4 regions of the Lachnospira sp. genome follow, and region 3 is predicted to be linked to each of the others. Evidence: predicted binding sites of a transcription regulator. Region 3 holds the regulator's gene; each other region holds the start of a gene.

Region 1 (8,477 bases), on a different contig from region 3:
AAATCTAAAATTATAATATTAAATTCCCGCTCTGGACACTAGTGATTGCAGTCATTTCCTGCATGTGACAAATGTCATGTCTTTTTACATTTTCATAAAAATAAAAACTTTGTATTCTAATTATAGATATGGTAAACTAGCAATAGATATACATGTGTTAACTAAATAAATAGCAAAGGAGACGGACTATGAAACAGAATGTAGCGGATTTGCTTAATGCACAGGTAAATAAGGAGTTTTACTCTGCTTACCTGTATTTGGGAATTTCTAAGTTTTTTACAAAGGCTAAATTATATGGCTTTGCCAACTGGTATAGAGTTCAGGCTACAGAAGAGCAGGAGCATGCCATGAAGATTTATGATTATCTTCTAGATTCTAAGCAGGATGTGTGCCTTGAGGCCATAGATAAGGTGGATATTAAGATAGAAAGTGCCTTGGCTGCAGTAATTGAGGCGGACAAGCACGAGCAGTACATTACCGCAGAGATTTGCAAGATTATGGATTTGGCGGTTGCTGAAAATGATTACACAACTCAAAGTTTCCTCGATTGGTTTATAGAGGAGCAAAAGGAGGAAGAGGAGAATTCAAGAAAGATGATTTCAAGGGTTGAGGCCGTTGGAGGGGATAGAAGACTTCTCTATATGTTAGATAAGGAAATTGAAAAGCGCGAATAATTAGCCGCTTTACAGTAATTTACCCTTCGGCTTCTATGGCTGAAGGGTTTTTTCATAATTAGGCAAAGATAATACTTTTTGCTATTATATAAAAAGAAATTGGAAGGAGGCCTATATGCGAATTCAAAACTTAATCGAAAACACAAAAGGATGTAGTGGCGTTGATTGTGCCCATGGTTTTTCCTTTTATATTGAAACCACAAGTCACAAGCTATTAGTGGATTTAGGACCATCCGATGTGACACTTGAGAATGCCAAAAAGCTCGATATAGATTTGAAAAAAGTGGACACGGTGGTGCTAAGTCACGGTCACTATGATCATTCAGGTGGCATAATGCCTTTTACAAAAATAAATAATCAGGCAACTATCTATATGCAGGCCCTTGCGGAGCGTGAATACTACGCTGATGATGGCGTGGAGGCAGGAAGAAAAAGATATAGATATATAGGAATTGATCCAGAAATAAGTAAGTTAGATAATCTAAAGAAGATTGGCGGTAATTTTAAAATCGATGAGGAGCTTGAGCTTTTTACCATCAAGGAAAGAACTCATCCTCTTCCATTTACAAACGACCGTCTTCTAGTAAAGAAGCCAGACGGATTTGTGAAGGACGATTTTAAGCACGAACAGTTCTTAGTTATAAGGGACGACAATAAAAGCGTTCTGATTTCAGGCTGCGCTCATAACGGAATTTTAAGTATCATGGATGATTACATTTACAAGTATAAATCTACTCCAGACTATGTAATTAGCGGCTTCCACTTAAAGAAGAACTCCGATTACACAGAGGATGAGGTTAAGGAAATTAAAGAGATTGCAAATGTATTAAAGACTTACAATACTAAATTTTACACTTGTCATTGCACAGGCCTCCCAGCTTTTGATATGATGAAGGAAATCATGGGAGATCAGCTAGAATACGTGCATTCTGGCGATGAAGTAAAATTAGCATAAGGAGTTAATATGGATATTAAAGATATACGTTTTTATATGGAATGCTATGAGGCAAGAAGTATAAATAAGGCAGCGAAGTCTTTATTTATCACACCTCAGGGACTCGGGAAAGCCCTGGATAGAATTGAAACAGAGCTTCAGGTTAAGCTCTTTGATAGAACAAAGCAAGGCCTTGTGCCAACAGAAGCGGGAGTTTTCTTTTATAAGAAAAGCCACAGAATTTTGGAGAGCACAAGAGAGCTTGAGGAAGGTCTAGAAGAGATTAAAAGCAAGAAGAAGATCTTTAAACTAGGCTATTCCTGCGGTTTAATCAGGATGTTGCCCTTAAGTGTCATTGATAAGATACAAGAGGATTTTGAAAATGTAGAGCTAAGTATCGAGGAATCCTCAAACCTTGATGTTAAGCAAAAGCTAGCCAAAAATCAGATAGACCTAGGCCTAGTAATTGGCCGTGTGGCAGCAGAGAATGTTATTGAAGTGGAGCTTGAAAGTAAGACCATGTGCGCAGTTGTGCCAAAGGGGCATAAGCTCTTTAATAGGAAAAGCCTAAAGATAGCAGACTTAAAGGATGAGCAGTTAATTAGTTTAAACGAGAAATATCAGGCTTATGATAACTTGATTAATTCCTGCGAGCGCGAAGGATTTTTTCCACACATACGCATTAAAACCATGGAAGCTGCCATGATTTATGAGTTTGTTAGAGAAGGCATTGGAATAGGAATCGATGTGGACATCCATAATAGAGAAGGGCTTTTTGAAAATGTAGCTCTAATCCCTATTAAAGACGCCATTCCTTGGAGTGTCTATCTGGTTTATAAAAGCGAAAAAAGAAAAGATGAATGCTTGTTAAAGCTTGAAAAAGAGTTAAAAAAGAATGCAAGAAGGTAGAAACTATTAGTTTCTACCTTCTATTTTTTTGTTGATAGAATATTCTCAATAAGGAGTGTTAAAATTATAACAAGCAAATGTTAAATAATTATCAATCCCTTAAATTAGCAGATAATTTGCGGTTAAAGAAATAGTAAATAAAAAAATACATTTTCAAAAGGAGAAAAACAGATGGAAAGAAAGTATCCACATTTATCAAGTCCAATTACAGTGGCTGGCGTAACTTTTAAGAACAGAATGTTTTCTGCACCAATGGGCGGAACTGACATTACAAATGATGGTTGTATCGGACCTAAGTCTACAGCCTTTTATGAGCTTAGAGGAAAGGGCGGCGCTGGTGCTGTAACAGTTTCAGAGCTTATGGTTCATCCAAAAACTGACGGAAGTCATGCATATCACCTTGATCCTTCAATCTTAAATTCCCTTGCTTGTGCTACATACACAGCAGATGCAATTAGAAGACATGGTGCAATTGCTTCCTTAGAGCTTTCACATTCAGGAATGTATGCAGGAACTTACATGACAGATAAGTCAAAGCAAAAGAGCATGAATCAGTGGGGACCATCTGATACAGTTCGTCCTGACGGCGTAGAAGTTAAGGCCTTAACTAAGGACATGATAGATGACATCGTTAAGTCTTACGGTGATGTTGCAGCAATGGCTAAGCGTGCCGGTTTTGAAATGCTTATGATCCATGGTGGTCACGGTTGGCTTATAAACCAGTTCTTATCACCTTTCTTTAACAAGAGAACTGATGAGTACGGTGGAAGCTTAGAAAATAGATGCAGATTTGCAAAGGAAGTCCTTACTTCAGTAAGAAATGCAGTAGGCCCTCGTTTCCCAATCGAATTTAGAATGTCAGGTTCTGAGTTCTTTGATGGCGGTTACGGCCTTGAGGAAGGCGTTGAAATCGCTAAGGAATTAGAGTCTTACGTAGACATTATCCATGTTTCTGCCGGTACTTACCAGAGAACATTTGGAATTACACATCCTTCAATGTTTGAGGAGCATGGTAGAAATGTTTACCTTGCCGCAGAGATTAAGAAGCACGTATCTGTGCCTGTTGCCACTCTTGGTGGTCTTAATGACCCAGCACAGATGGAAGAGATTATTGCCTCTGGAAAGGCTGATATTGTCTACATGGGACGTGCTCTCCTTGCAGATCCATACCTTCCAGAAAAGATTATGCAAAATCGCAATGACGAAATCGTTCGTTGCCTTCGTTGCTTTACTTGTATGGCTGAGCGTGCAGCTACATCCACAAGACGTTGTACAGTAAATCCAATTATTGGTCGTGAAATCGAAGGTGATGAAATTTCACCAGCTCCAGTTAAGAAGAAGGTATTAGTTGCAGGCGGCGGTCCTGGTGGACTTTATGCAGCTTATACAGCAGCTAGACGTGGCCATGAGGTTATCCTTTGCGAGAAGGAATCTGAACTTGGCGGTATTTTAAAGAGTGAGCAGGCAATTTCTTTCAAATACGAAATGTACCAGCTTACAGGCACTTACGAGAAATTAGCTCGTGAGGCTGGCGTTAAAATCCGCTTAAATACTGAGGTTACTAAGGAATATGCCCTTGCTGAAAATGCAGACGCAATAATTATCGCTGTTGGCTCAACGCCACTCATACCTCCTATCCCAGGTCTTGATGGTGAAAATGTAGTCATCGTTAACAACTACTACAAGGAAAAGGATAAAGTTGGCGACGAAGTTGTAATCCTTGGTGGCGGCCTTGCAGGTTCTGAATGTGCAATTCACTTAGGTCAGGAAGGTAAGAAGGTATCAATCGTAGAAATGAGAGATAGCTTAGCACCGGATGCTAATGTAAGACATCGTCCATTACTCTTACAGCAGATTGATAAATATGTGGATGTACATACAGGACTTAAGGCAGTCAAGGTAACAGCTGAAGGTGTTGAGTGTGAAGACAAAGATGGCAAGGCAGTATTTGTTAAGGGTTCAAGCGTAATCTGTGCCCTTGGCCAGCGTTCAAGAACAAACGTAGTTGAAGAATTAAGAGATTGCGCTCCATTCGTTAGAGTAATCGGTGATGCCGCTAAGGTTTCAACAATTACAAACGCAGTATATTGGGGCTACCACGCAGCACTTGATATCTAAGATGTAACTAACCGGTGCTTTTACATTTTCATAAAGATAAGTACTTTTGAAAATGCAAAAAGCCCGGAAATATAATCACTAAAGATAGGTCGTCATTCCCAAGGCGACCGCACCTAGCAAAATAATATAAAAAAATTGAGGAATAAAAATATGAATTTAGGAATTAAAGATTTAGATAAAAGAAGATGGATTGTCCTAATTGCAGGATGTTTTATTAATCTTTGTTTAGGCTCTATTTATGTGTGGAGCGTGTTCTCTGCTGGTATGGCAGACTATTTTACAAATACTCTTGGAAAAACAGTGACTTCCGCAGACCTTGCAATCGTTTATACAATTGCTAACTCAGTTGGCCCAATCACAATGATTTCAGGTGGTTGGTTTAATGATAAGTTTGGACCAAGAAAAGTCATTTTAATTGGCGGTATCATGTGGGGCTTAGGTATGTTTTTATCAGGTTTTACAACTAGCGTTAACGGACTTATCCTAACTTACGGCCTCATTGGTGGTCTCGGTCTTGGAATGGCTTACGGTAGCACAATTTCTACTTGCGTTAAGTTCTTCCCAGATAAGAGAGGTTTAGTTGGTGGTATCACAACTGCTGTTTACGGCTTAAGTTCAGTAATTCTCCCTCCAATCGTTACAGTAATTGTTTCTAAGACAAATGCAACAACAGCCTTCAAAATCGTAGGTGTTGTATTTATGGTACTTATTGCAGTTTCTGTAATCTTCCTTGAGAAGTGTCCTGATGATTATACACCAGCAGGTTTCACACCAAAGAAAACTGCAGCAGTTAAGCAGAACATGAACTGGAAGGAAATGTTAAAGACACCTACATTCTACGTAATGCTTTTACTTCTTACATGTGGCGCCTTTACAGGTATGATGATCACATCACAGGCTTCATCAGTTGCCCAGCACATGGTAGGTTTATCAGCAGTAGCAGCGAGCTTAGCAGTTTCAGTATTAGCTTTATTTAATGCTTTAGGTAGAATTGTGGCTGGTTTCGTTTCAGACAAGATTGGTAGAATTAACACATTATTCCTTGCTTGCATCCTTGCAGTAATTGGCCTTTTATGCCTTTACTTCTCAGGAATGGGCACAGTTATTCTATTCTACATCGGCCTTTCAATCGTTGGTATCAGCTATGGCGCTTTCATGGGTGTATACCCAGGCTTTACAGCAGACCAGTTTGGTCCTAAAAATAACTCAGTAAACTACGGTATTATGTTTATTGGCTTTGCAATTGCAGGTTACTTTGGTCCACAGATTATGGGAACAACATTTGCAAAAACAGGCGCATATCAGGATGCCTTCATGTATGCAATCATCTTCTCATGTGTAGGTATTGTATTTACATTTATTTATAGACTTGTTGCTAAGAAGAATAAGTAGTGATAAGTAGAATAAGTAGAGATTAATCTTTCTCTTGAAAATGCATCTAGGTCTGTTACAATATCTCTTGACAAAACATTTATTTATATTTGGAAGGAAGATATTGGAAAGGAAATTTTAATTATGAAAATTAGAAATGCAGTAATAACTGATTTAGATCGCATTATGGACATTTATGCCTATGCAAGAAAATTCATGGCAGAGCACGGAAATCCAACTCAGTGGGGACCAACACAGTGGCCACCAAGAGATTTAATTGTTGAGGATATTAAAAGAGAGAAAAGCTTTGTTTGCCTAAACGACAAAGACGAAGTAATCGGCGTATTCTTCTATAATTATGGTAAGGACGTTGATCCAACTTACGGTGATATCACTGATGGAACATGGCTTGAAGATAGTCCATATGCAGTAGTTCATAGACTTGCAGTGGATGGTTCAGAAAGAGGCATTGGTACATTTTGCTTAAATTGGGCTTTCGAGAAATCAGGTCACGTAAGAATCGATACTCATGGTGATAACAAAGTAATGCAGAATCTCCTTAGTAAGTTAGGTTTTAAGCACACAGGAACAGTTTATGTAGAAAGTGATGATATGCCAAGAATCGCATTTGAGAAGCTTGCGTAAGTTTGAGTGGCAGAATTAGTGCGGCGTCTGGATGAGAAATATTGCTGCGCCGTGTGGCTCTAGCGCATAAGTCGGCTGATTCATTGCTTCTCCGGGCGCGAATTGACCTAGCGAAGTAAAAAAAGCTTGTTAGGTCAATAATATGCAAGTCTACAACTTAAATATTTTTAAGAGATAATCCTTTTCGACAAAAATTTCGGGATTAGGTCAACAAATTTTTAAAATTGAGATCTTAAAAAATGAGATTTAATCCTTATTCAAGAAAAACTAGTGGGAAGGATTAAAATTAATAGTTGAAAAATTAAATTCGATTGACCTAGGTAATAATAAAAATATGCCTGGGTCAATTTTTAAAATAAGGATAGTCCCCTATATTCCAAAGAATCAATATATGTAGCGTTCAAATCCAAGAAATTTAACATAAGCAGATAGTTAAATATATTGTTAATGACAAAACAATTCCTACATGATATACTACTGAAGGTTTGAACTAAATGAAAGCAATTCCTTGCTTTATATTCTTAACAAACCATCTTAAATCTAGGGCGAGACAAGCCCAATTCCCAAGAAACATTAAATTATACACAGGAGAAAATATGGAAAAGTTGATAGCTATGCTTGAAAAGCGAATTGCTGTTGATAAGAGTGCTCTAAATCAAGCCTTGAAGGATAATGACCGCTTCGAAAAAGGCTATTTAAGAGTATCTTTTAATAATAACAGACCTCGTTTTTATCAAGTCAAAGACAAATCGGGTGGAATATACCTAAAGAAAAGTGAAATCAAAATTGCAAAAAATCTTGCTCAGAAAAGATACCAATCAGATTTTGTAAAGAACTGTTATAAAGAAATCGATTACCTTGAAAAGGTAAAGAAAAAGTTAGAGACAAACAATCTAAATTTGATCTATGATAACTTATCTGAAGTTCGAAAAACTCTAGTAAATCCCTATATTTTAGACAAAGAATTAAGTGCTATTAAATGGCAAAATAAAAGAATCCAGACAACGGATTATTTAGAAGAGAATAAAGTATATGACACAAAACGCGGTGAGAAGGTACGTTCCAAATCAGAGGCATTAATTGCAGATACATTGTATGACCTTGGAATTCCTTATCATTATGAGAAGGCTTTGCGTTTAAAAAATGGAGAAACAAGATATCCAGATTTTACTCTTTATAACAAGAATACAAGAAAAGAGGTTTATTACGAGCATTTTGGCTTATTAGATGACAGGGAGTATTTAAAGGCAAGTTTGAAAAAGATTGATGAATACCAGAAAAACGATATTTATCTTGGGAAGAATCTGATATTTAGCTTTGAAACTAACTTGCAGCCTTTTAATATAAGTCGAATTAGGAAAATGCTAAAAGAAGTAATGACCTAAGGATAGTTTTTTGATGTATTAGGTCAATGAAATCTAATATTGATTTTTGTAAAAAATTTACTTGTAGGACTTTTGAATGAAAAATTACAAATATGGATTATCAAAACAAGCATAATTAGAATCTAAAAAATGAGAATCATACGTATCGATAAAAAAGTAGGAAAACGGATTAAAATTTCTCTGTGCTGTTTGAAATTCGTTGACCCAATGAAGATATTTTAAGCCGTTAGTCCTACATTTCCCGAAATAAGCAAGTTCTATCCCTGAACTTCTATTTAATTACCTTGCATTTATTTCACATACTATATAAGATTTAACTATATACTTTATTTAATGAGATTCTTACGAGATTCTCAGGAAATTCTCACAAGATTCTTATTGGGGAGGATAAGATGAAATCTTTATTTTATGAGGAAGCAGCAAAAAATTGGAATGAGGCAT
Region 2 (8,477 bases), on a different contig from region 3:
ATGCAATTCAGATTGTAATGTCTTTCCTTATGCTTACAGGCCTTTCAATTATGTTACCTCGTTCGATTGTAGCAGCTGAAAGAATTGATGAAGTTTTAGTAACTAAGCCAAGTATCAAGGATGCAAAGGAAACTAAGGAAGTAAGTGATGTTAAGGGTGTTATTGAGTTTGATCATGTAGACTTTATGTACCCTAATGCTAAGGCAAATGTGCTTACAGACATTACATTTACAGCAAAACCAGGAGAAACTACAGCTATTATTGGTAGTACGGGTTGTGGTAAATCTACCTTGGTTAACCTTATCCCTAGACTCTACGATGTTACAAAGGGAAAGATTAGCCTTGATGGCGTAGATATAAGAGATATAAAGCTCCATGATTTAAGAGATGCCTTAGGCGTTGTGCCACAAAAGGGCGTTCTTTTCTCAGGAGATATTGAGTCAAATATTAAGTTTGGTAGAGATGAGGCAAGTCGTGAGGATGTTGTAAAGGCAGCCGAAATTGCACAGGCTACTGAATTTATTGATAAGAAGTCAGATACTTATAGCAGCCCTATAGCTCAGGGTGGTAGTAACGTTTCAGGTGGTCAGAAGCAGAGATTATCTATTGCGAGAGCTATTGCAAAGCAGCCTAAGGTATACATTTTTGATGATAGCTTCTCAGCTCTCGATTTAAAGACAGACGCTAAGCTTAGAGCTGAACTTGCTAAAAATGTATCTGATGCAACAGTAATTATCGTTGCCCAGAGAATTAGCACTATCCTTCATGCAGACCAGATCTTAGTTATGGAAGATGGTGAAATTGTAGGTAAGGGTACACATAAGGAATTATTGGAAAATTGTGAGACTTACAGACAGATTGCAAGTTCACAGTTGTCAAAGGAAGAACTCTACGGAGGTGATAATAATGGCAGATAATACAAACAATCGACCAAGAAGAGGCCCAGGTAGAGGAATGATGCCAGTAGAAAAAGCCAAGGATTTTAAAGGCTCTATTGGAAAATTACTTGCCTACATTGGCCGTTATAAAATAGCCATTATTATTGTAATGATAATGGCAGCCATATCTACTGTATTTTCAGTAGTAGGTCCAAAAGTTTTAGGTAGGGCAACTACAACACTTTCAGAAGGTTTATTAAGTAAAATTGCTGGAACAGGTGGAATTGATTTTACAAAGATTGGAAAAATCTTAATATTTGTTTTATTACTATATGCATTTAGTGCTTTATTCAGTTTAATTCAGGGCTGGATTATGACAGGCATTACTCAGAAGGTAAGTTATCAGCTTCGTAAGGAAATCTCATTAAAGATTAATAGATTACCTATGAAGTACTTTGAAACAAGAACTTACGGTGAGATTTTATCAAGAATAACTAATGATGTTGATACCTTAAGTCAGGGCTTGAATCAGAGTATCACACAGATTATTACATCAGTTGCCACAATGATTGGTGTACTTGTTATGATGCTTAGCATTTCCCCATTAATGACTCTTATTGCATTAGTTATTTTACCAGTATCTATGGGACTTATTTCTTTTGTAATAAAGAGATCTCAGAAATACTTTAAGGTTCAGCAGGAATACTTAGGCCACATCAATGGTACAATCGAGGAAACTTATGGTGGTCATTTAGTTGTTAAGGCATTTAACAAGGAGAAGGATTTCGTAGATGATTTTAATAAGACTAATGATGTCTTATACAGTTCAGCTTGGAAGTCACAGTTCTTCTCAGGTATGATGATGCCTATCATGCAGTTTGTTGGTAACTTAGGTTATGTAGGCGTTGCCTTAACAGGTGGTTTACTTGCAATTAAAGGCACAATAACAATTGGTGATATTCAGGCCTTTATTCAGTACGTAAAGAACTTCACACAGCCTATTCAGCAAATGGCACAGGTAATCAATCAGGTTCAGTCCATGGCTGCAGCTTCTGAAAGAGTATTCGAATTCCTCGATGAGGAAGAGGAAGATCAGGAAGTTGAAAATCCAGTATCTACTGAAGGTATCGAAGGTCATGTTGAATTTGAACATATTAAATTTGGATATAATAAAGAGCAGACAATTATTAAAGACTTTAGTGCTAGCGTAAAGCCAGGTCAGAAGGTAGCTATTGTAGGCCCAACTGGTGCTGGTAAGACAACTATGGTTAAGCTTCTTATGAGATTCTACGATGTAGATGAGGGCGCAATTTTAGTTGATGGCCACAACATTAAGGACTTTAACAGACGTGATTTAAGAGATGCCTTTGGCATGGTATTACAGGATACATGGGCTTATAAGGCTAGTATTATGGAAAATATTAGATACGGCCGCCTAGAAGCTACAGACGAAGAAGTAATCGCAGCCGCTAAGGCCGCCCATGCTCATCACTTTATTGAAACATTGCCAGGAGGCTACGACTTTGAGCTTAATGAAGATGCAAGTAATGTATCTCAGGGCCAGAAGCAGCTTCTTACAATTGCAAGAGCAATTCTTGCCGACAACCCAATTCTTATTCTAGATGAAGCAACTTCTTCAGTAGATACAAGAACTGAGATAAGAATTCAGAAGGCTATGGATAACTTAATGCGCGGAAGAACAAGCTTTGTAATCGCTCATAGATTATCTACAATCAAAGATGCAGATATTATTCTAGTTATGAAGGATGGCGATATTGTTGAACAAGGTAGCCATGACGAGTTAATTGCAAAGAAAGGCTTCTATGCAGACCTTTATAATTCTCAATTTGAAAGCAGCGCCAGCTAAGAATTAGCTGGCAGATGCCATAGGCAAAGCCTCATGGCATCAACACGAAGTGTAGCTGCTTTCATGAGGAAGTAGCGAAGCGGATTCCGAATGTCCTTAAGTTAAGGAGCCAGCTAAGAATTAGCTGGCAGATGCCAAAAAGACTTGTGAAAATGTATCATCACATTTTCACAAGTCTTTATTTTTTCTAATCTTTAATGTAAAGTCTACACTGCGTTCAAAATTTTTACACCCAATCCTCTGCAATAGAGCAATTCATAATCTCTCTAACATTAAGACCATTACTAGCTGCAAGCCAAAGCTTACAATACTGAGAAATAATTGAAGATTCTCTTAAAGGTATGATGCCAAGTTTTCTATATTCCTCAACAGTTTCATAGGCTTTTTCGCTATTAGATAAACCAGTAATATAAACTGGGATATTAAGCTCCTTAGCCCTGTTAGTTAATTCCTCTAATTCCTTTGTGACATGAATTGTGCCTGAATGGAAACTTTCAATTAAGATAGCTTCAAGACAATTACTAAATTTCTCATGTCCCTCTTCTTCGTTAATAATATTATCCTGGGCTAAATTTTCAATATAATCATCTAAATCAGGATAAGTCATTCCCACATATGGACGAATACGCATTACCTCGCTAGACTGATTAGTTAAGATAATATCCTTAGCCTCAAGTCCAAGCTTTGTAAAACTTTCTAGATTCTTGTCATCGCTTTTATACTGATCATTTAATTCAAATGTATCGTTTAAATAAATTGCATAATGACTCTTCTTAACACTTTCCACATCTGCAGATAATGTTACAGGTGGCTCAAGTCTTGTAGCTCTGTGGATTGTAGGGATTCCACCCTTGTTACAGTAACTTACAAATACGCCCTTGCCAAGCTTTGCCTTCATAAATTCCACCGCAACATGGTAATTAATAAGGCCATTTGCACGCTTATCCTCAAGAACGAAATCAGAAGAAACAAGAATAATAGGAATTTTTGCATCATTGAAAATGTATCCTAAAACAGCAGCACTGTACTGAAGTGTATCTGTTCCGTGAGTTACGATAATACCGTCAAGCTCTTCATTTTCAAGAACCTTACTAACTTCCTTAATGAGTAAATTCAAATGGTCACCATCAAGATTCTCGCTTAATAAAGTGTAAGGATTAGAGCTTGTAAAGTTGATAGTCGTAGCATTTGCATAATTCTTCTTATAAAAATTGATTAGTTTATAGGGACTTCCCTTATCTGTGGAAATAAGGTCGTTATCCCCAAGGAAACTACCAATAGTTCCTCCAGTAAATATTGTATGTAAATTCATAGAAAAACCTCCTAAGTAAATGTTCTCTCTTATTGTAACTGTTTCAAAGACAAAGTTTCAAGAGGCAGCCTTTATAATTTATAACTAATGATTATGAAAATGTGATAGAATTAATTTAGGTTAAATTACGCCAAAGGCATTATTTAAGGGAGATATCATGAGTTATTATAGTTTAACGCAGTGGATTATATTTTTTGCATTGTATTGTTTTATTGGCTGGATTTGGGAGTCTTGCTATGTATCAGTAAGAAAAAGAGAATTAGTCAATAGAGGTTTTTTACATGGACCCTTTTTACCAATTTATGGGTCTGGAGCAGTAACAATTTTAATAAGCACAATAAAGTTTAGAGATAATCTAGTGGCGGTTTTCTTTTTTGGAATGATAGCAGCAACAATTCTAGAATACATTACTGGGGCTGCAATGGAGAGAATCTTTGGAGTTAAATACTGGGATTATTCAAAGAGATTTTTAAATATAAATGGACACATTTGCTTAATCGCAAGTCTATGTTGGGGAATTTTTTCTTGCCTTATGATTAAGGTGATTCATACACCTATTGAGGGGCTAGTTTTAGGACTTCCAGTATATGTAACAGAGATTCTGGCTTTTATCTTTACAGCATATTTTAGTGTGGATGTGACAGTTTCTGCTAATGAAGCTCTTGATCTTAAAGCAATGCTTAATAAGATTTCTTCTGAACATGAGCATCTTAAGTTTGTTGCTGATAAGTTAGAAATTGCCTATGCCTTTGCTGAAGACGAGTTTGCTGAGAACAGAAAGAAATATAGAAGAAAAAGAAGAGAACTTTCTTTTATAGCTTCAAGAAAGAAACTACATTTTGCTAAGTATCTAGAGAATAAGAAGAATGATCTTACTGATAGCTTAGAAGCCTTTAAGGAAACTAAGCTTAATAGTCTTTCAAGAACCTCTGATACAGCTAAAGAACTTTTAAAGAAGAAGTTAATTGATGAGACAATTTTAAAGGCAGCATTAGAGGTAATTTCTAAGGAAGAGGATAAAGTCAAAGCTACAGATAGACGTCAAATTAGAAACTTAACAAGAATTCTTAAGAGAAACCCAATGGCAACTTTTAAGGATAGTGAAGCAATGAATGAAATTAAGCAATTAATGAAAAAGTAAAAATAAAAGGAAACTAAATTTTCTAAAAAAAGGGAAAAAGCCTTGCAATTAAAATTGTGATATGTTATAAAATAATTGTACACAATTTAATTGAGCCAATTAACCATAAAATGTGATTATATTTTGGAGGTATAAAATATGCAAATTATTCATGGAACAGAGAGCAATTTTGAAGCAGAAGTTTTAAATTCAGATAAGCCTGTATTAGTAGATTTTTGGGCAACATGGTGTGGACCTTGTAAGATGCTTGCACCAGTACTTGAAAAGGTAGCTGCTAGCCAGGACGATGTAAAGATCGTAAAGATTGATGTAGATGAGAACCCAGCAATCGCTGAGAAGTTCAATGTTATGTCAATTCCAACACTTATTCTTTTTAAGGATGGTAAGGAAGCTAACAAGCAGGTTGGTTTTGTTAATGAACCAGCACTTAAGGCTTTTATGGGTCTTTAATCAATTAAGATACGCAATATTACAATAACCTTTTATTTTTAATTTCATTGGGAGGTGGAGTTTTGCTAGATTATGAATTGGTCTGACAAACTCCGCCTTTTCTTTATAAAAAATGCAGTTTCAAATATATTGGATTGTACTAAATTCAATACTTGATATAGTTGTCTTGCAAATAAAAATAATAGGTGTTAATATATATTTGCGGTTAAGATTGTTACAGATTTGTCAAAGTTAAAGTTAATTTAATTATCTAACTGATGCGATGGCAAATTTTATTTTAAGCGTGATTGTATACAATATACAATCAAAAACACACATATTAATTTTTTATAGCTTTTTAAGGAGGAGTTCAACGATGTTACAGTTTGAACAGTGGAACGGTTTCGAAGGTAGACTTTGGAAAGAAGAAGTTAACGTTAGAGACTTCATTCAGAAGAACTACACACCTTATGATGGTGATGAGAGTTTCTTAGCAGGCCCTACAGAAGCAACAGATAAGCTTTGGGGTAGATTACAGGAATTACAGGCTCAGGAAAGAGCTAACGGCGGTGTATTAGACATGGAAACAAAGGTTGTTTCAGGTCTTACAGCTTACGGCCCAGGATATATTGATGAATCTATGAAGGACCTTGAAACAGTAGTAGGTCTTCAGACAGATGCACCACTTAAGAGAGCATTCATGCCTTACGGTGGTATTGCAATGGCTGAGAAGTCATTAACAGAGAATGGTTATACACCAGATCCTGATATGCATAAGGTTTTTACAGAATATCATAAGACACATAACCAGGGTGTTTTCGATGCATACACACCAGAGATGAAGGCTGCTAGACATAGCCATGTTATTACAGGTCTTCCAGATACATATGGTCGTGGACGTATCGTAGGTGATTATAGAAGAGTTGCTCTTTACGGTATTGATTACCTTATTGAAGAGAAGACTCATGACTTCAACAACTGTGGTGATGGTACAATGTACGATGAAATCATCAGACAGAGAGAAGAATTAAAGGATCAGATCAATGCACTTAAGGGTATGAAGGCTATGGCTGCTAGCTATGGTTTCGATATCTCTAAGCCAGCTAAGGATGCTAGAGAAGCAGTTCAGTGGTTATACTTCGGTTATTTAGCTGCAGTTAAGACACAGAACGGTGCTGCTATGTCAGTTGGTCGTGTTGCTACATTCCTTGATATCTATATTTCAAGAGACTTAGCTGCTGGTACATTAACAGAAAGCGAAGCTCAGGAATTAATCGATCATTTAGTAATGAAGTTTAGAATGGTTAAGTTTGCTAGACCAAACGCTTACCAGCAGTTATTCTCAGGTGATCCTACATGGGTAACTTGTGACCTTGCAGGTATGGGTGTTGATGGACGTTCAATGGTTACTAAGACAGATTTCAGATTCTTACATACACTTGAGAACATGGGTCCTTCACCAGAACCAAACTTAACAGTACTTTATTCTTCAAAGTTACCAGAAAGCTTCAAGAAGTATGCTGCTAAGATCTCTGTAGATACATCTTCAATCCAGTATGAGAACGATGACGTTATGAAGGTTTACTGGGGCGATGATTATGCTATCTGCTGTTGTGTATCTGCTACACAGACAGGTAAGGAAATGCAGTTCTTCGGTGCTAGAGCTAACCTTGCTAAGTGCTTACTTTACGCTATCAATGGTGGTGTAGATGCTAAGTCTAGAGAACAGGTTGGTCCTGCATTCCCACGTGTTACATCAGAATACTTAGAGTATGATGATGTTGTGGCTAAGTTTGATAAGATGATGGACTGGTTAGCTGGTCTTTATGTTAATACACTTAACTTAATCCAGTATATGCATGATAAGTACTACTATGAAGCAGCTGAAATGGCTCTTATCGATACAGATGTTGAAAGAACATTTGCTACAGGTATCGCTGGTTTCTCTCATGTAGTAGATTCACTTTCTGCTATTAAGTATGCTAAGGTTAAGGTTATCAGAGATGAAACAGGATTCAACGTTGATTACGAAACAGAAGGCGACTTCCCTAAGTATGGTAACGATGATGATAGAGCTGATGACATCGCTGTATGGTTACTTAAGACATTCATGGATAAGATTAAGAAGAGACATACATATAGAAATTCTAAGCCAACTACATCTATTCTTACAATTACATCTAATGTAGTTTACGGTAAGTACACAGGTAACATGCCTGATGGACGTAGAGCTGGTTCTCCACTTGCTCCAGGTGCTAACCCATCTTACGGTGCAGAGCAGAACGGTTTAGTTGCTTCTCTTAACTCATTAACTAAGTTACCTTACGGTTGGGCTCTTGATGGTATTTCTAATACTCAGACAATGAACCCAGACGCTCTTGGTCATAATGAAGAAGAAAGAGTTAACAACCTTGTTAATGTAATGGATGGTTACTTCGATCAGGGTGCTCATCACCTTAACGTTAACGTATTCGGTAAGGATAAGTTAATCGACGCTATGGAACACCCAGAAAAGCCTGAGTATGCTAACTTCACAATCCGTGTATCTGGTTACGCTGTTAAGTTCATCGACTTAACAAAGGAACAGCAGATGGATGTTATTAGCAGAACATTCCATGACAGAATGTAATTTTTAAAAAGCATAAAATTTAAATATATAGTTCGGACGCCAAGGGGCTTGTAGTTTACTACAAGCCCCTTGTTTTAATGTTAAAAAATGGAAAATTCATTATTTGTATGGTTTTAAATTTTATCAGCACCAGTAATAAGTATAACTTTTATGGAAAGTAAGCTGAATTCTTTCTTTTTATCAATGACAATAGCAAGGTATTACTTGCTGGTGTTGGCATT
Region 3 (8,477 bases):
CCTTAAGCAATCAAATAAATTATCCCTAGCAATAATATTTAGGGCATCTGCATCAATTATTATTGGCTTATTAATTAGTTCTAGGGTGTCCTTGCAAAGCTTTGTTGCTGCCTCATTCATAGATAAACCTGGTCCTAAAACCACTATATCTGCAAAGTCTAGGGCAGCTTTTAAAGTATCTATAGGGCATTCATTTTCATAAACATCAATTAGGCACTCTGGAAGGCTTGTAAGTAGGGCTTCGCGATTAGAAAAATGTGTCAAAGCCTTTACCATACCAAGGCCCATTCTAGCCGCTGTCTTAGCAGAAAGAATAACCGCCCCGCCAATTCCACTAGAGCCTGCAATAATTGTGGCCTTGCCATAACTGCCCTTATTGCCAGCTTTCACTCTACTATCTAGTGTCTTTCTAATTTCCTCTGATTCAGAATCCCTATCTTTAAGGATATTTCCAAAGACCGCTTTGATATTGCCGATTGTCTGAAGACAGCTAAATTCGTTGATTGCCAGTGTGTGGGCATCTACTGCCGAAGTTTTGGCATCTTTCGGACTTTGAACTTCTTTTGCCCCACCAATTTCCTTTAGTTTCTGGCTATCATTAAGGCCAATAGGTGTAGAGACTATCTCTCCTGCATAACTTGGACCCTTGCCACAATAAAGGCCGATTTTCTCATAGCCAAAGCAAATGGTCTTATCTGCTTTTATGCAAGTCCCATAAATTTTGGAAGTTGAGGCATCAAGACCAGATGGAAGGTCAAGAGCTATGACATATGGCTTAGGCTCAGATAAAGAATTGATATAGTCAATTAATTCCTTATATTTGCCCTCAATATCTCTTTTTAAGCCCACTCCAAAGAGGCCATCAATAATGCAGTCATAATCCTTATTTAAGTTCTTGATTTCCTCTAAATCTTTATAGATTGTAAGGCCTAGGGCCTTTAACATTTCCTGCTGTGTCTCATTTTGCTTAGTAAATTTACTGCCAAGCAAAAGGATGTCTAAATTCGTGTAACCTGCCAAATAAAGCATTCTAGCTACTGCTAGGGCATCTGCCCCATTATTTCCTGCAGCGGCAGTAATAAAGAATTTATCCTTTTCCTTAAAGTCCTTTATTATTTCATTAAAGGCTGTTTTTGCTGCCTCTTCCATAAGCAAAAGAGAAGGGACCTTTAAAATATCTATCGTATATTTATCGATAGCTGCTGCCTGATTACTATCAATTAGTTCAATCTTCATTTTTCCTGTCTCCCATTATTTTAAAGTCGCCATTTAACTTATCTAGTTCGTTACTAAAGTCCGGGCCAAAGATATCGTGCATATAGGTATACATTTTCTCATTAGCCTCTTCCTTATCCTGTCTTATAACGATGTTCTTCTTTAACTTGATTCTTGTTTGATCTATTAGTTTAGACAAAAGCTCAATATCCTCTGCGTTGTTATTAAGCCTTTCATAGACCACCTTTAGCGTTTCCGCAATTAAGTGCTTGTTAGCATTGGCAAGCTCCTTTGGAAAATCTAAAGCCTCATCTTCAAGTTTAGCAATCTTATCCTTTGCCTCTTGAATTAGACGCTGATTTTGCTCCATCTTCTTTTTCTTGGCCTCACTATTATCATCATCCTCCATGGCCTCAACTACTTCCTGGATTAGCTGATTTTTAATCTTTTTGACCTCTTTTATATCATTGTGAGCTTGTCCTTGTTGCTTTAATAATTCATTGACTTCTTTTTCCCAGTATTTAATCTCGTCTGTTTTATATTTTGCAGGTATTAATTTGTACCATCTCTCATCTAAAGTAAGGATGGGAACTCCTGCAATTCCCTCTAAATCCTTGATCTTCTCATACGAAAAATTTGTCATTTATATCCCCCAAAAATAACTAAGATTATTTATATTTTAATTATCTTACATTCTAAAAAAGAAAACAAGAAAATTAATATAAAATAAAAAGAACCTAGATTATAGGTTTGGCTTTTAAAAGCCTATCCTAGCTCTAGGTTCTTAATAATTTCTCTTTAATTAATAGCTCTTAGTGTTTCTCTTGATTAGCTATTGCATAAGAAAGTCTCATTAAACTTTCTGATAAATGAACGTTCTCAACAATAACGTCCTTTGGAAGATTTAAATCTACTGGTGCAAAGTTCCAAATTGCCTTAATTCCCGCCTCAACAACGATATTAGCAACTTCCTTAGCAGCTACCTTAGGTAGTGTAAGAGCTACGATTTCAATATTGTTGTCCTTAATAAACTGGGCAATTCCCTCAGAGTTATAAACCTTAACTCCTGCAACTTCTTTTCCAGCAACTTCAGGGTTATTATCAAATAAGCCCTTGATTACAAATCCACGCTTAGAAAAGTCTGAATAATTACAAATAGCGCGACCAATATTACCAGCACCAACTACAATCATGTTATGTGGTTCGTCTACGCCTAAAATCTTACCAATCTTGTCATAAAGATACTTAACATTATAACCGTATCCCTGCTGGCCAAAGCCACCAAAATTATTAAGATCTTGTCGAATCTGAGAAGCTGTTACTTTCATCTTCTCACTTAATTCTTTAGAAGAAATGCGCTGTACATCATTCTCAACCAGCTCACCAAGATATCTATAATACCTTGGCAGTCTTCTAATAACAACCGCCGATATCTTCTTTTCTTCTTTCTCTTCCATATCCTTACTCCATTCTTACTTCTATATAAATCATCAAGTGCTAAACTTGCGATGTATTTGTGCTTCTTGCATTATATACTAATGTTAAAAAAATGTCAAAATACATTTATCACAATTTAACCGAGCACTCTTTTAGCAATATCTACAGACTCCTTAGCATCGGCTGCATAAAAATCTGCATCTATTTCTTTTGCATATTCTGGGGTCAGTACAGCACCACCTACCATGACCTTACAATCAAGATTATTTTCACGAATAAGCTGAATTGTTTCCTTCATAGAAACAAGAGTTGTAGTCATAAGCGCTGATAGGCCGCAAAGGTGAACATCATTATCTCTAATAGCGTTAACAACATCCTCGTATGGCACATCCTTACCTAAATCAATAACCTCATAGCCATAGTTTTCAAGTAATACCTTAACAATATTTTTTCCAATATCATGAACATCGCCTTTAACTGTGGCAATGACAATCTTTCCCTTTGAAACTGTCTCATCACTATCTTTATTAAGGGTTTCCTTAATTACATCAAAGGCCTCTGATGCTACTGAAGCTGCCATAATTAGCTGAGGTAGGAATAGAGTTCCTTTTTCAAATTCCACGCCAATCTCATCAAGGGCTGGAATTAAGGACTTATTTACAATGTCCATGGAATCCATCTTAGTTAGTAACTCTCTTGTTACTGCTGCACCTTCACTTTTAAGGCCCTTCTTTACAGCATAAGCTAAATCTGAAAGCTCGTAATTTCCTTTCTTTTCCTGAAGGTTAATATTAGTGTTTGCGCTTGGATTATTTCCTGCTGTCTTTGCTTCTGATACAGGAACTATCTTAGTTTGAGGCATATTTGCATAGGCTGCCACATAATCTACTGAGTTCTCATCAAAGCAAGCAAGTACCTTAAAGGCTCTAATTGCTCCCATCATCTCAGGAAGGTTTGGATTAATAATACATAAATCTAAACCTGCCTGAAGAGCCATGGTTAAGAAAATGTGATTAACTAATACACGATTTGGCAAACCAAAGGAAATATTAGAAACACCAAGAATTGTCTTAAGTCCTAGCTCATTCTTAACTGTTTGTAGGGCTTTAAGCGTTTCTCTTGCCCCTTCCTGTTCTGCTGAAACTGTTAAGGTAAGGCAATCAATGTAAATATCCTTCTTATCAATTCCAATGCTTGTGGCTCTATCTAAAATCTTTTTTGCAATCTTTACTCTATCCTCGCCCTTCTTTGGAATTCCATCTTCATCAAGAGCTAGACCAATTACTGCTGCACCGTATTTCTTACAGATTGGCAATATATTTTTTAAGGACTCCTCTTCACCATTAACAGAGTTTACTAGGGCTCTACCGTTGTAAACTCGAAGGGCAGCCTCTAAAACTAAAGGATCTGTGGAATCAATCTGGAGAGGCACATCAACCACTGACTGTAGGGCTTTAATTGTGTCCACCATCATCTCCACTTCATCAATACCTGGCACGCCTACATTTACATCTAAAATGTCAGCACCGGCGCTAGTTTGCTCTAGAGCCTGACCTAAAATGTAGTCCATATCTCTATCTTTAAGAGCCTGCTGGAACTTCTTCTTACCTGTAGGGTTAATTCGCTCACCTACGGCTCTTGGCTCATTTACAACGCAAGTCTTAGTGGCTGAACAAATAGCTGCAGGAACCTCAACAGGCTCTGCCTTAATGTTGCCATTTTCCTTAAACATCTTACTAAGTTCTTCTATAAATTCAGGATTAGTTCCGCAACAACCTCCATAAATCTTAATGCCATACTTTCTTAAATCCTTCATAAGAAGGGCAAAATCCTTGGCTGTGACATTATAAAGGTTTGTCTTTGGGTCTGGAAGGCCTGCATTAGGCTTTAAAACTAGCGGAGTGTTAGTCCATTTTCTAAGTTCCTTAATAACTGGCTCTAATTCCTTTGGACCAAGAGAGCAGTTAATTCCAAGGGCATCCACATCAAGGCCTGAAATTGTAAGGCCAAAAGCGGAAATGCTACAACCTGTAAAGGTACGTAAATTTTGTTCAAAAGTCATAGTTGTAAGAATTGGCAAATCTGAGTTTTCCCTTGCTGCAAGCACAGCTGCCTTAAGGTCAAGCAAATCTGTCATAGTCTCAAATACCACCAAATCTGCCCCTGCTGCAGCACCAGCCTTTACGCATCTAGCATACATGTCATAAGCTGCCTCAAAGGAAAGCACCCCTGTGGGCTCAAGTAGGATTCCAATTGGGCCTAAATCAAGGGCTACTAAACCCTCTGGCTTTACCTTATCTCTTGCCTTAATTGCAAGCTTAATACCTGCAGTTACAAGTTCTTCCACGGAATGGCCGCACTCCTCGAGCTTATATTCATTTCCACCAAATGTATTGGCATAGACAATATCTGAACCGGCCAAAAAATATTTTTCATGAATTGACTCTATTAATTCAGGATTAGTGATATTAAGCATTTCCGGTGTTTCCCCCACCTTCATGCCTGCTGCCTGAAGCATGGTTCCCATGGCGCCATCAAGTAGCACATAGTCCTTTTTTAAGAGTTCCTTAAACTTTTCCTTCTTAGTCATTTTTTTACTCCTCATTTATTACAATACACATTTACTTTATTACTTGTTTTAAGAATACCGCTTAATAGCAGTGATTTCCTGATTTTAAAATGTTACAATTTCCCATCAAATTGCAATCTGCGCAGTTTCTATTAGCCTTTTTAATTTCCTCTTTACTAAGGCCAATAATTGCGGTTACTGACTTTGTAGGAATCATCATGTGGGAATTCCCAACGGTTATTCCTATCTTTTTTGTGGCATCAAGAACCTTCACGAAATCTTTTTGATGACTTAGAGGCAAGTCGCCATAACCTATGCCAAATCTAAAGGTCATCTTATATTCCTTAAATTCTTCCCTAATAATATTCTCAACTTTATTACAAACCTGCTCAATGGCGGCGCTTGAAAATGCATCAAAAACCACTGATTTAGCCAGATTTGTGTGAGATAGAATTCTTATGTTTCTATCAATGCCCTCACCTATGGTAACTGCCATGGCTACAGCTTTTTCGCAGTTTGCAAGGTGATTTTTTATAGAATTACCCTTTAGGGTAAGGTTTGTATTTGAAAATGTAATGCCCTCGCTAGTTTCACTAAAGTCAAAGACTTTGTAGATATATCTAGGACTTGCTAGCTTTCTAACCTCTTCCTCGCACTCATCAATCATAGCAAGAAGTGTGTCGTCTATCTTGGTGTTACGATAACCAAGGTAGCGGAGGGCTTCGGATTTGTCGATTTTATCTAAGATTATGTTTTTCATAATAATTTCCTTTTTTACAATAGAGTGCAATCATAGATTGCGCACACATTGCAATTTTACTTTTTTCTATTTATAATCGTCAAGTAAATATAAACGATTATAAGAATTTTTTATTAGGATATTTTGGAGGTTTAGATGATACTTTCAGTGAACAATCTAAGCAAGTCTTTTGCTACAGATGTGATTATAAAGGACTGTACTTTTAATATAGAGGATCATGAAAAGGCTGCCATCATTGGTATTAATGGTGCTGGTAAATCTACTTTACTTAAGATGATCGTTGGCGAGGAGCCTCTTGATAGTGGTTTAGTTACTCTATCAAAGGGCAAGACACTTGCTTACCTTGCTCAGCAGCAGGAACTTAATTCGGGTAAAAGTATTTATGATGAATTGCTTGAGGTTAAGCAGTATGTCATTGATATGGAAACTGAGCTTCGTGACATTGAATCAAGAATGGGAAGCACTAAGGGCGAGGAACTTGACGCCCTACTTAATAAATATAACAGCTTAAATCAGAAGTTTGAAATGGCCAATGGTTATGCCTACAAGTCAGAAATCGTGGGTGTTTTAAAGGGTTTAGGTTTTAGTGAAGAAGACTTTAGTCTTAATGTAAATACTCTATCCGGTGGTCAAAAAACTAGAGTTGCCCTTGGTAAAATTCTTCTTTCAAGTCCAGATATTATCTTACTTGATGAGCCTACTAACCACTTGGATATGGAGTCTATTGCATGGCTTGAAAACTACTTACTTAACTACAACGGCGCTGTAGTTTTAGTTTCTCATGATAGATATTTCCTTGATAAGATTGTATCTAAGGTTATTGAGATAGACCAGGGAGTTGTGACTACATTTTCAGGAAACTATACAGATTACGCAGCAAAGAAGGCGGTCCTTCGTAACATGAAGTTAAAGGAATACCTAAATCAGCAGCGTGACATCAAGCATCAGGAGGCGGTTATTACTAAACTTAAGCAGTTTAACCGTGAGAAATCCATTAAGAGAGCGGAATCTCGTGAGAAAATGCTTGATAAAATCGAGGTTATAGAAAAACCCACAGAAATCGATGACAAGATGAAGATTAAGTTAGAGCCTCAGGTTATAAGCGGTAATGACGTACTTACAATTAAAGGTCTAACTAAGTCTTTTGATGACGTGACTTTATTTAAAAATTTAGATTTAGAAATTAAGAGAGGCGAGCGCGTGGCACTTATTGGTAACAACGGTACTGGTAAGACTACTATTCTTCGTCTTATAAATGGCCTTATACCGGCAGATTCAGGCACAATCATGCTTGGTTCAAAGGTAGAAATTGGTTATTACGATCAGGAACACCACGTCCTTAACCCTGATAAGACTTTATTTGAGGAAATTAGTGATGCTTATCCGGACCTTAATAACACTAAGATTCGTAACACCCTTGCTGCTTTCCTCTTTACAGGAGACGACGTATTTAAGTATATTCGTGACTTATCTGGTGGTGAGAGAGGACGAGTTTCCCTTGCAAAGCTTATGCTTTCAAATGCTAACCTACTTATTCTTGATGAACCTACTAACCATTTGGACATTGTATCTAAGGAGATTCTTGAAAATGCCCTAAATAGCTACACTGGAACAGTTCTCTACGTTTCTCATGATAGATATTTTATTAATACTACTGCTACAAGAATCGTGGAACTTACTAATAAAACTACCGTTAATTACATTGGTAATTACGATTATTACCTAGAAAAGAAGGACATTTTAACAGCTGCCGCAGTGGATGAGGCCTTAAAAAATGACCCTAGTCTTCTAGATAGCCCTAAACAAGCGACAGTTACTGCATCCACTAGTAATTCAAACACTAATTCTAAGGAAGAATGGAAACTTTCAAGAGAAGAGCAAAATCGTCTTAAAAAGGCTAAGAATGAACTCAAAAAAGTGGAGGCAAAAATCGAAGAATTAGAGGAAAAAATAAAAAAATTAGACGAAGAGTACGCAGATCCTAGCATTGCAAGTAACACTGGTAGATTGATGGAGATACATAAGGAGAAATCCAGTGTTGAAGCGGATTTGAACGACCTCTATGAAAAATGGGAAACTCTTTCTGAGAGTATATAATTCTCGATAAATCCCATAAAATCGGCATTTTTCAAGTTAAAAATGTTGACAAGATAAAAAAATCGTAGTATAAATGATTTATAATTATTAAAACTTAATAATCTTAAGGAGGAAATAGTTTTTATGAACAAGACAGAATTAGTTGCTGCTATCGCAGAAAAGGCTGAACTTTCAAAGAAGGATTCAGAGAAGGCTCTTAAGGCTTTTGTAGAAACAGTATCTGAAGAACTTAAGAAGGGTGAGAAGATCCAGTTAGTTGGTTTCGGTACTTTCGAAGTTGTTGAAAGAGCTGCTAGAACAGGTAAGAATCCTCAGACAGGTAAGTCTATTAAGATTCCTGCTTCTAAGGCACCTAAGTTCAAGGCTGGTAAGGGCTTAAAGGAAACAGTTAACGCTGGC
Region 4 (8,477 bases), on a different contig from region 3:
CAGACTTTAATTCATCTACATCCCTTTCATTATAATCAGATACATAGAAAAATTCTGTCCAGCTACCAACGTCAATCTTCCATTCGTTATCAAGCTGTCTAGCCTTCATGTGCATTGCATTAAATCTATGATTTTCCATATAATCTGACATATCTGAAATAGCATCATCTACATTGTTAACTTCGGAAATAAATACTCTCTTACCATTACCATTTGAAAATTCTACTCTCATTATATTCACCTTTTTTCTTAAATTTTTATATGTAAACGTTTTCACAACTTACATATTAGTTGATATAATACAGTAGCAATATATAAATTACAAGTGACTTTACAAAAAATTAACAAAAAGGACAAGAAATTTACTCTTGCCCTTTCCTTAAAACTACATATTTACTTACTCTAGCGTAATTCTATAATTTATTTTTATAGCTATTCTTCAAATAAGCTTTCTGGTAAATACGAAAAGATGTATGTAACATCTGAATTTTCTACTTCTTCTCTTGAAAATGTAATTCCCCCAGAAGTTTCACAATCAAGGTAATATCCAGATAAATCATTGTAAATTACCTTATCTCCAGTTTCTAAATCTGCTTTATTTGCTTCTTTAGTCCCTTCTTCTGTTTGCTTGTATAAGGTATTATTATTTTTACTTTCATTAAGCGAATTAGTAGTTGCTTTAACAGCATATATACTCGTTAAGGATATAAAAACTGCCAGTAAAGAAACTACGCCTAATTTTATAAATTTCTTTCCCTTCATAAAAACCTCCAATATACTAGTTATTGATAATTTTCTTATACAATAGTCTTAAAGATTGCTACCCCCTTTCTCTATTTATAATAAAAATAATTTTATAAACACAATCTATATTAATAATATACATTTCTTTCAAATATATCAACATTTTCTTAACAAATATATAATTTAAAAATCATAAAAAGGAGCACTTATAAAAGTGCTCCTTCTAAACATCAGTATTTAATTACGATACTACACTGGATATGCCTTATTCTCACTATCCACCTTCTTAGAATCCACTTTTGATTCCTGAGCTTCTCTATACTTAAAGAATTCAGTAGCTACCTGTGGGAAGAGGGCGTAACTTAATACGTCTTCATCCTGTCTTGCATATTGCTTTACAATAGGGTCATTACGATACTTTTCAAGCTGTGGCTCAATTAAGTCTGCTGGTCTACAAGTAATTGGCTCCTTATCGCCAATAGCCTTCTTTTGAACCTCTTCATTAAATGGCTTAATTGTCTTACCAAATTCACCTGCTAATACCTTTTTTGACTCCTTAGTAATCATCTTATATCTTTCACCCTGTAGGACGTTTAGTACAGCCTGTGTACCTACAATCTGTGATGAAGGTGTAACAAGAGGTGGTTCACCATAATCCTTACGAACTCTTGGAATTTCCTCTAATACAGCCTGATACTTATCTTCTGCTCCAGCTTCCTTAAGCTGTGATACAAGGTTAGATAACATACCACCAGGTACCTGATAAAGTAAAGTCTTAATATTAACACCTAATACCTTAGTGTTCATAAGACCAGACTTAAGAGCTTCTTCTCTCATTGGCTGGAAGTAAGCAGCGATTTCTGCAAGTAACTTTTGATCTAATCCTGTATCATAAGGTGTTCCCTTAAAGGTTTCTACCATAACCTCAGTTGCTGGCTGGCTAGTACCCATTGAGAATGGTGACATAGCTGTATCAATAATATCAGCTCCAGCCTCAACTGACTTAAGATATGTCATTGAAGCTACACCTGAAGTATAATGAGTATGCATTTCAATAGGTAAATTTGAACCTGCCTTTAGAGCCTTAACAAGCTTTGTAGCCTCATATGGAACAAGCAAGCCTGCCATATCCTTTATACAGATAGAATCTGCACCCATCTCTTCAATAGCCTTGGCAGTCTTTTCCCAGTACTCTAGTGTATAAGCATCACCAAGGGTATATGAAAGAGCGATTTGAGCATGTGCCTTAGGATTTTCCTTCTTAACTAACTTAACTGCATTAACTGCTGTTTGTAAATTTCTTAAATCATTAAAGCAATCAAAAATTCTAATAATATCAATACCGTTAGCAATTGATTTTTGAACAAAATATTCAACTACATCATCAGCATAGTGATTATAACCTAAGATATTCTGTCCTCTAAAAAGCATCTGTAACTTAGTATTCTTAAAGCCATCTCTTAGCTTTCTTAGTCTTTCCCATGGATCTTCCTTTAAGAAACGAAGTGATGCATCAAATGTAGCACCGCCCCAACATTCTACTGCATGGTATCCAACCTTATCCATTTTATCTATAATTGGTAGCATCTGCTCTGTTGTCATTCTTGTTGCAATAAGTGACTGATGAGCATCTCTTAAGACTGTTTCTGTAATCTTAAGAGGCTTTTTAATTTCTTCTGCCATTTTTTATCCCTCCAATTTTAATATATGCCAAACATTGCCATAAAAGTTCCTGCTGCAACTGCTGTACCTATAACACCTGCTACATTAGGTCCCATAGCATGCATAAGTAAGAAGTTACTTGGATCTGCTTTTGCGCCTTCCTTTTGTGAAACTCTAGCTGCCATTGGAACTGCTGATACACCAGCTGAACCAATAAGTGGATTAACCTTGCCATGAGTAAAGAAGCACATTAACTTACCAAATAATACTCCTGCTGCCGTACCAAACATAAAGGCAATAAGGCCAAGACCAACAATCTTTAAAGTGTCAAGGTTTAAAAAGGCCTCTGCACTAGTTGTGGCACCAACTGATGTACCAAGAATAATTACAACAATATACATTAAAGCATTAGATGCTGTTTCAGATAACTGCTTTACAACACCTGATTCTCTAAATAAATTACCTAGCATTAACATACCAACAAGTGGTGCTGTTGTAGGCAAAATCATTACAACTACGATAGTTACAATAATTGGGAATAGAATCTTTTCAAGCTTAGATACAGGACGAAGCTGTTCCATCTTAATAGCTCTTTCCTTCTTAGTTGTAAGTAGTTTCATAATTGGTGGCTGAATAATAGGTACAAGTGACATATATGAATATGCTGCAACTGCAATTGGACCCATATATTTTGTCTGACCTAACTTACCTGCAAGGAAAATTGATGTAGGACCATCTGCGCCACCAATAATAGAAATTGCTGCTGCGGCCTTATCTGGGAATCCCATAAAGATAGCCATTATGTAAGCTGCAAAAATACCAAACTGGGCTGCAGCTCCAAGTAAGAAGCTCTTAGGATTAGCAATCAAAGGACCAAAATCTGTCATAGCACCAACTCCAAGGAAAATTAAAGAAGGTAAGATGCTCCATTCATCTAACAAATAAAAGTAATGTAATAAACCGCCTACGCCATTACTTGAATCCTCTATAGCAAGCATAATATCTGGATAGAGATTTACAAGTAACATACCAAAGGAAATTGGTACAAGTAGGAGAGGTTCATATTCTTTTTTTATAGCTAAATACATAAAAAACAACGCAACCAAAACCATTATGTAATTGCCCCATGTAAGTCCAAAGAAGGCTGTCTGGTGTACGAGGTTTCCTAGTGTGCTTATAATATAACTCATTGAAATCCCTCCAAGAAACTATTCTTAATTTAAAGAAGCTAATAACTGACCTGATTCAACTGACTCAGATGCAGCTACATTAACTGATGCAACTACGCCATCCTGTGGTGCCTGAATCTCATTCTCCATCTTCATAGCTTCAAGTACCATAAGTACATCACCCTTCTTTACTGAATCTCCAGCCTTAACATTAAGCTTTAAAATCTTACCAGGCATTGGTGCATTTACCTTAATAGCACCTGCTGCCCCTGTACTAGCTGGCTTAGCCACTGCCTTTGGAGCTGCTGCCTTAGTTGTACTAGCCTGACTAGCTGTGCTTACTCCTGCACCATTTTCTTCTACACTAACCTCATAAACATTACCATTAACTGTAATTGTATAATTCTTCATTAATCTAATCCTCCATATCTAGATTATTATTTTTTTTAAAATGTATCGCTATATTATCTTACTCGTCTAATAGAACGAACTACTAAGCCGTTTGAACTAGCCTCGCCCTCATAGGCAGCTATAGCTGCTGAAATAACTGCCACAAGCTCATAATCATCAACTAAGTTTTCTTCTGCTTCGGTATTAGTTACATTTTCATCTAAAGCCTTATTAGTTTCAGGAGCGACTTCTTTATTAGTCTTTCTATTCTGGAACTTATTAATGTACTTAAAGAGTGAAATAATAAAGGAAATAAATATTAATACAACAAATACTGTTCCCATACCGATTAAAGTATTCATTCCTGCCTTAGCCAACTTTTGAGCTGTAGTATATGTAGGATTAATAGCTGCACCTGAAACGTAGTAGTTTTCATCGATTGTAAACTCAAATACAACCTTGTCATTCTTCTCGTAAGCAGCCTCTACACTAATAACACATAAATCTCCAGTTTCTTCACTTACCTCAATATCAATAGAAGCTAAGTCTATAGACTTTAAAGCACCTAGCTCATCTCTTGTAGCATTCCAGCTATTATAGAGCTGAATTGTGGCATCATTAAAGCCATAGTAGTTAATTATATATCTTGTCTCTGTCTTGTCATAAAGTGTAATGTTATTATTAGCATCTTCAACTAAATCACTAGCACTTGTCTTATCTAGATACTCAAGGAAATCAACGACCCAAAGCTTAATAGAATTCTCGTAAGTATCAACAAATTGTTGCTTAGATTCTTGCTTTACATCAGTTGTATCTATTGTTTCATTACTATTAAAAGAACAAGCAGTTAAAGAGATACTAAAAAGCAACATACAAATTAATGATAGAACTCTTTTTAAATGTTTCTTATTCATAAAAGATTCTCCATTCTTTTAAATTGTGCCATGTTTTTTATCAGCTCTTAATTCTTGCTTTCCATAAAGCATTTCAATAGCTGCACATAAATATTGTCTTGTATATTCTGGAGCAATAATAGTATCTACATAGCCTCTCTTTGCAGCTGCAAGTACTGAATTGTTTGTCTCTTCAAATTCAGATACCTTATCTGCGATTTCCTTATTAGGATCTTCTGCCTTAGAGATTTCATCTGAGTAAATAATCTTTACTGCCTGATTTGAATCCATAGTACCTACTAAAACGCCTTCGTAAGCATATACAAAGTCAGCGCCAAGAGCCTTTGAATTCATAGCAATATAAGCACTTCCATAAGAATCACCAACTACTAAGTTAACCTTTGGTACATCTGCATTGGCAAATTCATAGGTAAGTCTAGCAACAGCTGCTGCCATCTCCTTTTCTGCCTCAAGACTTGCATCAAAGCCAGAAACATTAGTTAAAGTTACAATTGGAATTTCAAGGGCATTACAAAACTTAACAAAATCTGCTGCCTTCTTAGTACCATTAACTGTAAGGGCCTTGTTAAACTTAGCTGTCTCTTTTCCATTTTCATCATATAAAGAAAGTCTGTTAGCAACAGCACCTACCGTTACCCCATCAAGTCTAATAAAACCTGTAAACATCTCTGGTGCGTGGCACTTCTTTACTTCAATTAGGAAATTGTCATCTGAACTCTCAGCCAAAACTAGGGCTGGATCATTGACATTAGATAGAGCTGATGGACAAGTTCTATTTAAGTTATCGTTAGAAGAAATATCCACTAACTGTCCCTCTTCGTAATTAGCAGGTAAAATTGAAATTAAATCTCTAATTCCATTGGCAATCTCTTCTTCATTGCCAACAAAATCTACAACTCCTGCCTCAGCCTGGAACTTAGCAGATGCACTATCTAACTTCTCTTCGTAGTTGCCTGCTATAACGTTAGGGCTATTAACAAATAACTTTCCGCCATCCTCTAGCATAAATGTGAAATCTGAAAGCTTAGCAAGAATTGCTAAACCGCCGCCGCAATTACCATATACGGCTGTAATCTGTGGAATAATACCTGAGCACTCGCTCATCTTAGTATAAATTCTACCAAGACTATAAAGAGCATCCTGTGCCTCCTGTAATCTAATTCCTGCACAATCAAGTAATCCAATAACTGGAGCACCTGTCTTTAATGCTAAATTCATAAGATTGACAATCTTTCTTGCATGCATTTCCCCGACAGTACCATTAAGTACTGATGCATCCTGGCTATAAATGTAAACCGGATTGCCATTAATTGCTCCATAACCTGTGATAACACCGTCTGATGGAGCTTTCTTTTCCTGAATGTTAAAATCTGTAGATCTAGCAGTAACCAAACCACCAATTTCAACAAAGCTACTATCATCAAGAATTGATTGAATTCTTGATAATGCATTTGTAGTATTGCTCATTTTTCTAGCCTCCTCCAAATAATATGTTTAGTAAATGTATTACATAACTAAAATATATTTTATAATAAACTTGACCTAAAAACAAGACTTTTTGCACAAAGAAAAGCTAGATAAAATCTTAATTTTCATAAGATTTTACCTAGCTTTTGTTTTGATAATTTGTTATAGAAAAATTTGTATTTAATTTATCAATAGTTTGTCATAACCCCACCTACACTAACGCTTAGAGGTGTGGGATTTCTCCGACTGAATTAAAAATTAAGCATATAATTTCTCAATATACTTTTCAGAAATCTGATTTAGAAGTTCTTCATCATAATCACTGAATTCCTCATTAAGTAAATTTTTTACAAAATCTACTCTACTAAAAAATTTGATTTCTTCTGGAATACTATCATCCACTTCTTTATCAATATCCTCAATAAATACATTTTCCTCAAGATATTCATTAACCTTAGTAATTAATTCCTTCTCCTCTTTAGCTTCAAGCTTTAACTTCTTTGAATAAATTAAAGACCATACGCCAATTCCACAAAAGACTGCAAACATCAATATAAGGATTACATTAACCGTAATAAAAGAAGATGAATCTTTTTCTATAAGTTTAAACACTCCAAGATCATTTAATAAAACTACTATAAGACCTACAACTCCACAAAAAAGGAAAGTAAAAGCTGAAGATAAATTATCTTTATACTTTTCTTCCTTGCTATCATAAAGAGTTGGCTCTCTAAAAGCCTTTTGAGTATTTAATTCAGATATTTCCTCTTGTTTTTCCTCTTCTAGCTCTTTAGCTTCTTCTTTTTCTATCTTTTTTTCTTCCTCTGCCATTTTAACGTCTTCAAGTAATTTATCTTCAAGAACTTTTTTATAAATGTTATTAGCAAGCTCGTAGCTTGTTGGACTTACGTAAACTTCATATAGACCACTAATCTCATTAAACTCGTATTTACAATCAGAAATCTTAGAATATTCTAGAATCTCTACTAAACGACTTGCGCTATCTTCCTTTTCAAGATAGGCAAGTGCTTCGTATTCCTTAGCCTTATATGTGCTACCTGTTGAAATAACCAACTGTTCATTCTCAGATTGTTTTTTTAATTTTAAATCAAACATCTTAATTTACCTTTCATATAATTTTTACGTTTTAAATGTGATACTTCATTTAGAACAAACTATATTATAGCCTTTATTTGTGAAAAAATTAAGAAAATTATAAATTTTGTGAATTCTTTACGAACTATTTTAAAAAATACTTGCAAATAATTTTGTTTTCAAATAATATATCGAAAGTCAACTCGGGGGAGAAGAAAGGAAATACATATGCATAAAAAATTATTTTTAAGAAAAGCCAAGATAAGCTTTTGTCTTGCTTTGTCACTTTTATTTTTCTCGAGTAATCTCTTAGCATGTACTAGTGATAAAGACGAATCTCTTGATCATTCTACACAAACTGTTTATGAAGACGCTACATACTTTAGAAAAAACGTAGTATCTTTAAAAGCAGCAAATGTAGAATCTACATCCAGTGATGAAGATAATAACGAAGAAACTATTGAAGAAACCACAAGTTCAAATTCAAATAGCCAAACTCAAGCTGAAATCATTACAAGCACAATAGCCAGTGAAGCTTCAACTTCCTCATCATCTTCTAGTTCAACAAATTCACTTGCTTATAGAGCTAGTATTTCAAGCTTTACTTTTGATGAAGAAGCATATAATAACCTTGATCAAACAGCTAGTGCTTATATTGAAAACTTTAGTGTTATCAATCAAAATCCAGAGCTTCCAACAGGCTGCGAAGTTACTAGCTTAACTATGGTTTTAAATTACTACGGTTATGAAATAACAAACACAGAACTTGCAAGCAATTATTTAAACACAGGTTCACTTGGGTCTAATCCTTATGTAAATTTCGTAGGAAGTCCATTTTCTTCAAGTTCTTACGGTTGCTATTCACCAGTAATCGTAGATTGTGCCACAAGTTTTGGAGCAAATGCAATAAATATATCTTATTGTTCATATAGCGAATTACTTAATTATGTTTCGCAAGGTTATCCTGTAATTGTTTGGGGCACTATGGGTATGACCGCTACAAGATATGGTTCTTCAAGCTGGACAGATTCTGAAG

What was found. The regulator Rex, encoded in region 3, represses fermentation and respiration genes when NADH is low (regulators of the CRP and FNR family bind a similar motif). The targets are predictions, from matches to a motif close to ATTGTTAANTANTTAACAAT.
Region 1: the regulator Rex is predicted to act here: its motif matches at 2,594-2,613, upstream of QVA17_RS08350 (oxidoreductase).
Region 2: the regulator Rex is predicted to act here: its motif matches at 5,859-5,878, upstream of pflB (formate C-acetyltransferase).
Region 4: the regulator Rex is predicted to act here: its motif matches at 6,520-6,539, upstream of QVA17_RS02860 (acyl-CoA carboxylase subunit beta).

The regions. Positions count from the first base shown of each region.
Region 1 covers NZ_JAEEVD010000031.1:19,398-27,874, forward strand. Annotated here, with positions in the region: gene QVA17_RS08335 (ferritin) at 189-674, shown strand; gene QVA17_RS08340 (MBL fold metallo-hydrolase) at 790-1,629, shown strand; gene QVA17_RS08345 (LysR family transcriptional regulator) at 1,639-2,517, shown strand; gene QVA17_RS08350 (oxidoreductase) at 2,689-4,635, shown strand; gene QVA17_RS08355 (L-lactate MFS transporter) at 4,786-6,027, shown strand; gene QVA17_RS08360 (GNAT family N-acetyltransferase) at 6,151-6,651, shown strand; gene QVA17_RS08365 (hypothetical protein) at 7,248-8,036, shown strand; partial or broken gene QVA17_RS08370 (glycoside hydrolase family 95 protein) at 8,429-8,477, shown strand, end outside.
Region 2 covers NZ_JAEEVD010000030.1:1,248-9,724, reverse strand. Annotated here, with positions in the region: gene QVA17_RS08115 (ABC transporter ATP-binding protein) at 1-917, shown strand, start outside; gene QVA17_RS08110 (ABC transporter ATP-binding protein) at 907-2,745, shown strand; gene QVA17_RS08105 (asparaginase domain-containing protein) at 2,972-4,057, opposite strand; gene QVA17_RS08100 (putative ABC transporter permease) at 4,215-5,198, shown strand; gene trxA (thioredoxin) at 5,337-5,648, shown strand; gene pflB (formate C-acetyltransferase) at 6,004-8,256, shown strand.
Region 3 covers NZ_JAEEVD010000007.1:30,008-38,484, forward strand. Annotated here, with positions in the region: gene QVA17_RS03480 (NAD(P)H-hydrate dehydratase) at 1-1,236, opposite strand, end outside; gene QVA17_RS03485 (hypothetical protein) at 1,226-1,858, opposite strand; gene QVA17_RS03490 (redox-sensing transcriptional repressor Rex) at 2,028-2,672, opposite strand; gene QVA17_RS03495 (homocysteine S-methyltransferase family protein) at 2,789-5,242, opposite strand; gene QVA17_RS03500 (vitamin B12 dependent-methionine synthase activation domain-containing protein) at 5,304-5,981, opposite strand; gene QVA17_RS03505 (ABC-F family ATP-binding cassette domain-containing protein) at 6,117-8,078, shown strand; gene QVA17_RS03510 (HU family DNA-binding protein) at 8,202-8,477, shown strand, end outside.
Region 4 covers NZ_JAEEVD010000005.1:48,619-57,095, reverse strand. Annotated here, with positions in the region: gene QVA17_RS02890 (hypothetical protein) at 1-232, opposite strand, end outside; gene QVA17_RS02885 (hypothetical protein) at 433-762, opposite strand; gene QVA17_RS02880 (oxaloacetate decarboxylase subunit alpha) at 994-2,427, opposite strand; gene QVA17_RS02875 (sodium ion-translocating decarboxylase subunit beta) at 2,445-3,596, opposite strand; gene QVA17_RS02870 (biotin/lipoyl-containing protein) at 3,621-3,986, opposite strand; gene QVA17_RS02865 (OadG family transporter subunit) at 4,040-4,879, opposite strand; gene QVA17_RS02860 (acyl-CoA carboxylase subunit beta) at 4,898-6,346, opposite strand; gene QVA17_RS02855 (hypothetical protein) at 6,605-7,462, opposite strand; gene QVA17_RS02850 (C39 family peptidase) at 7,670-8,477, shown strand, end outside.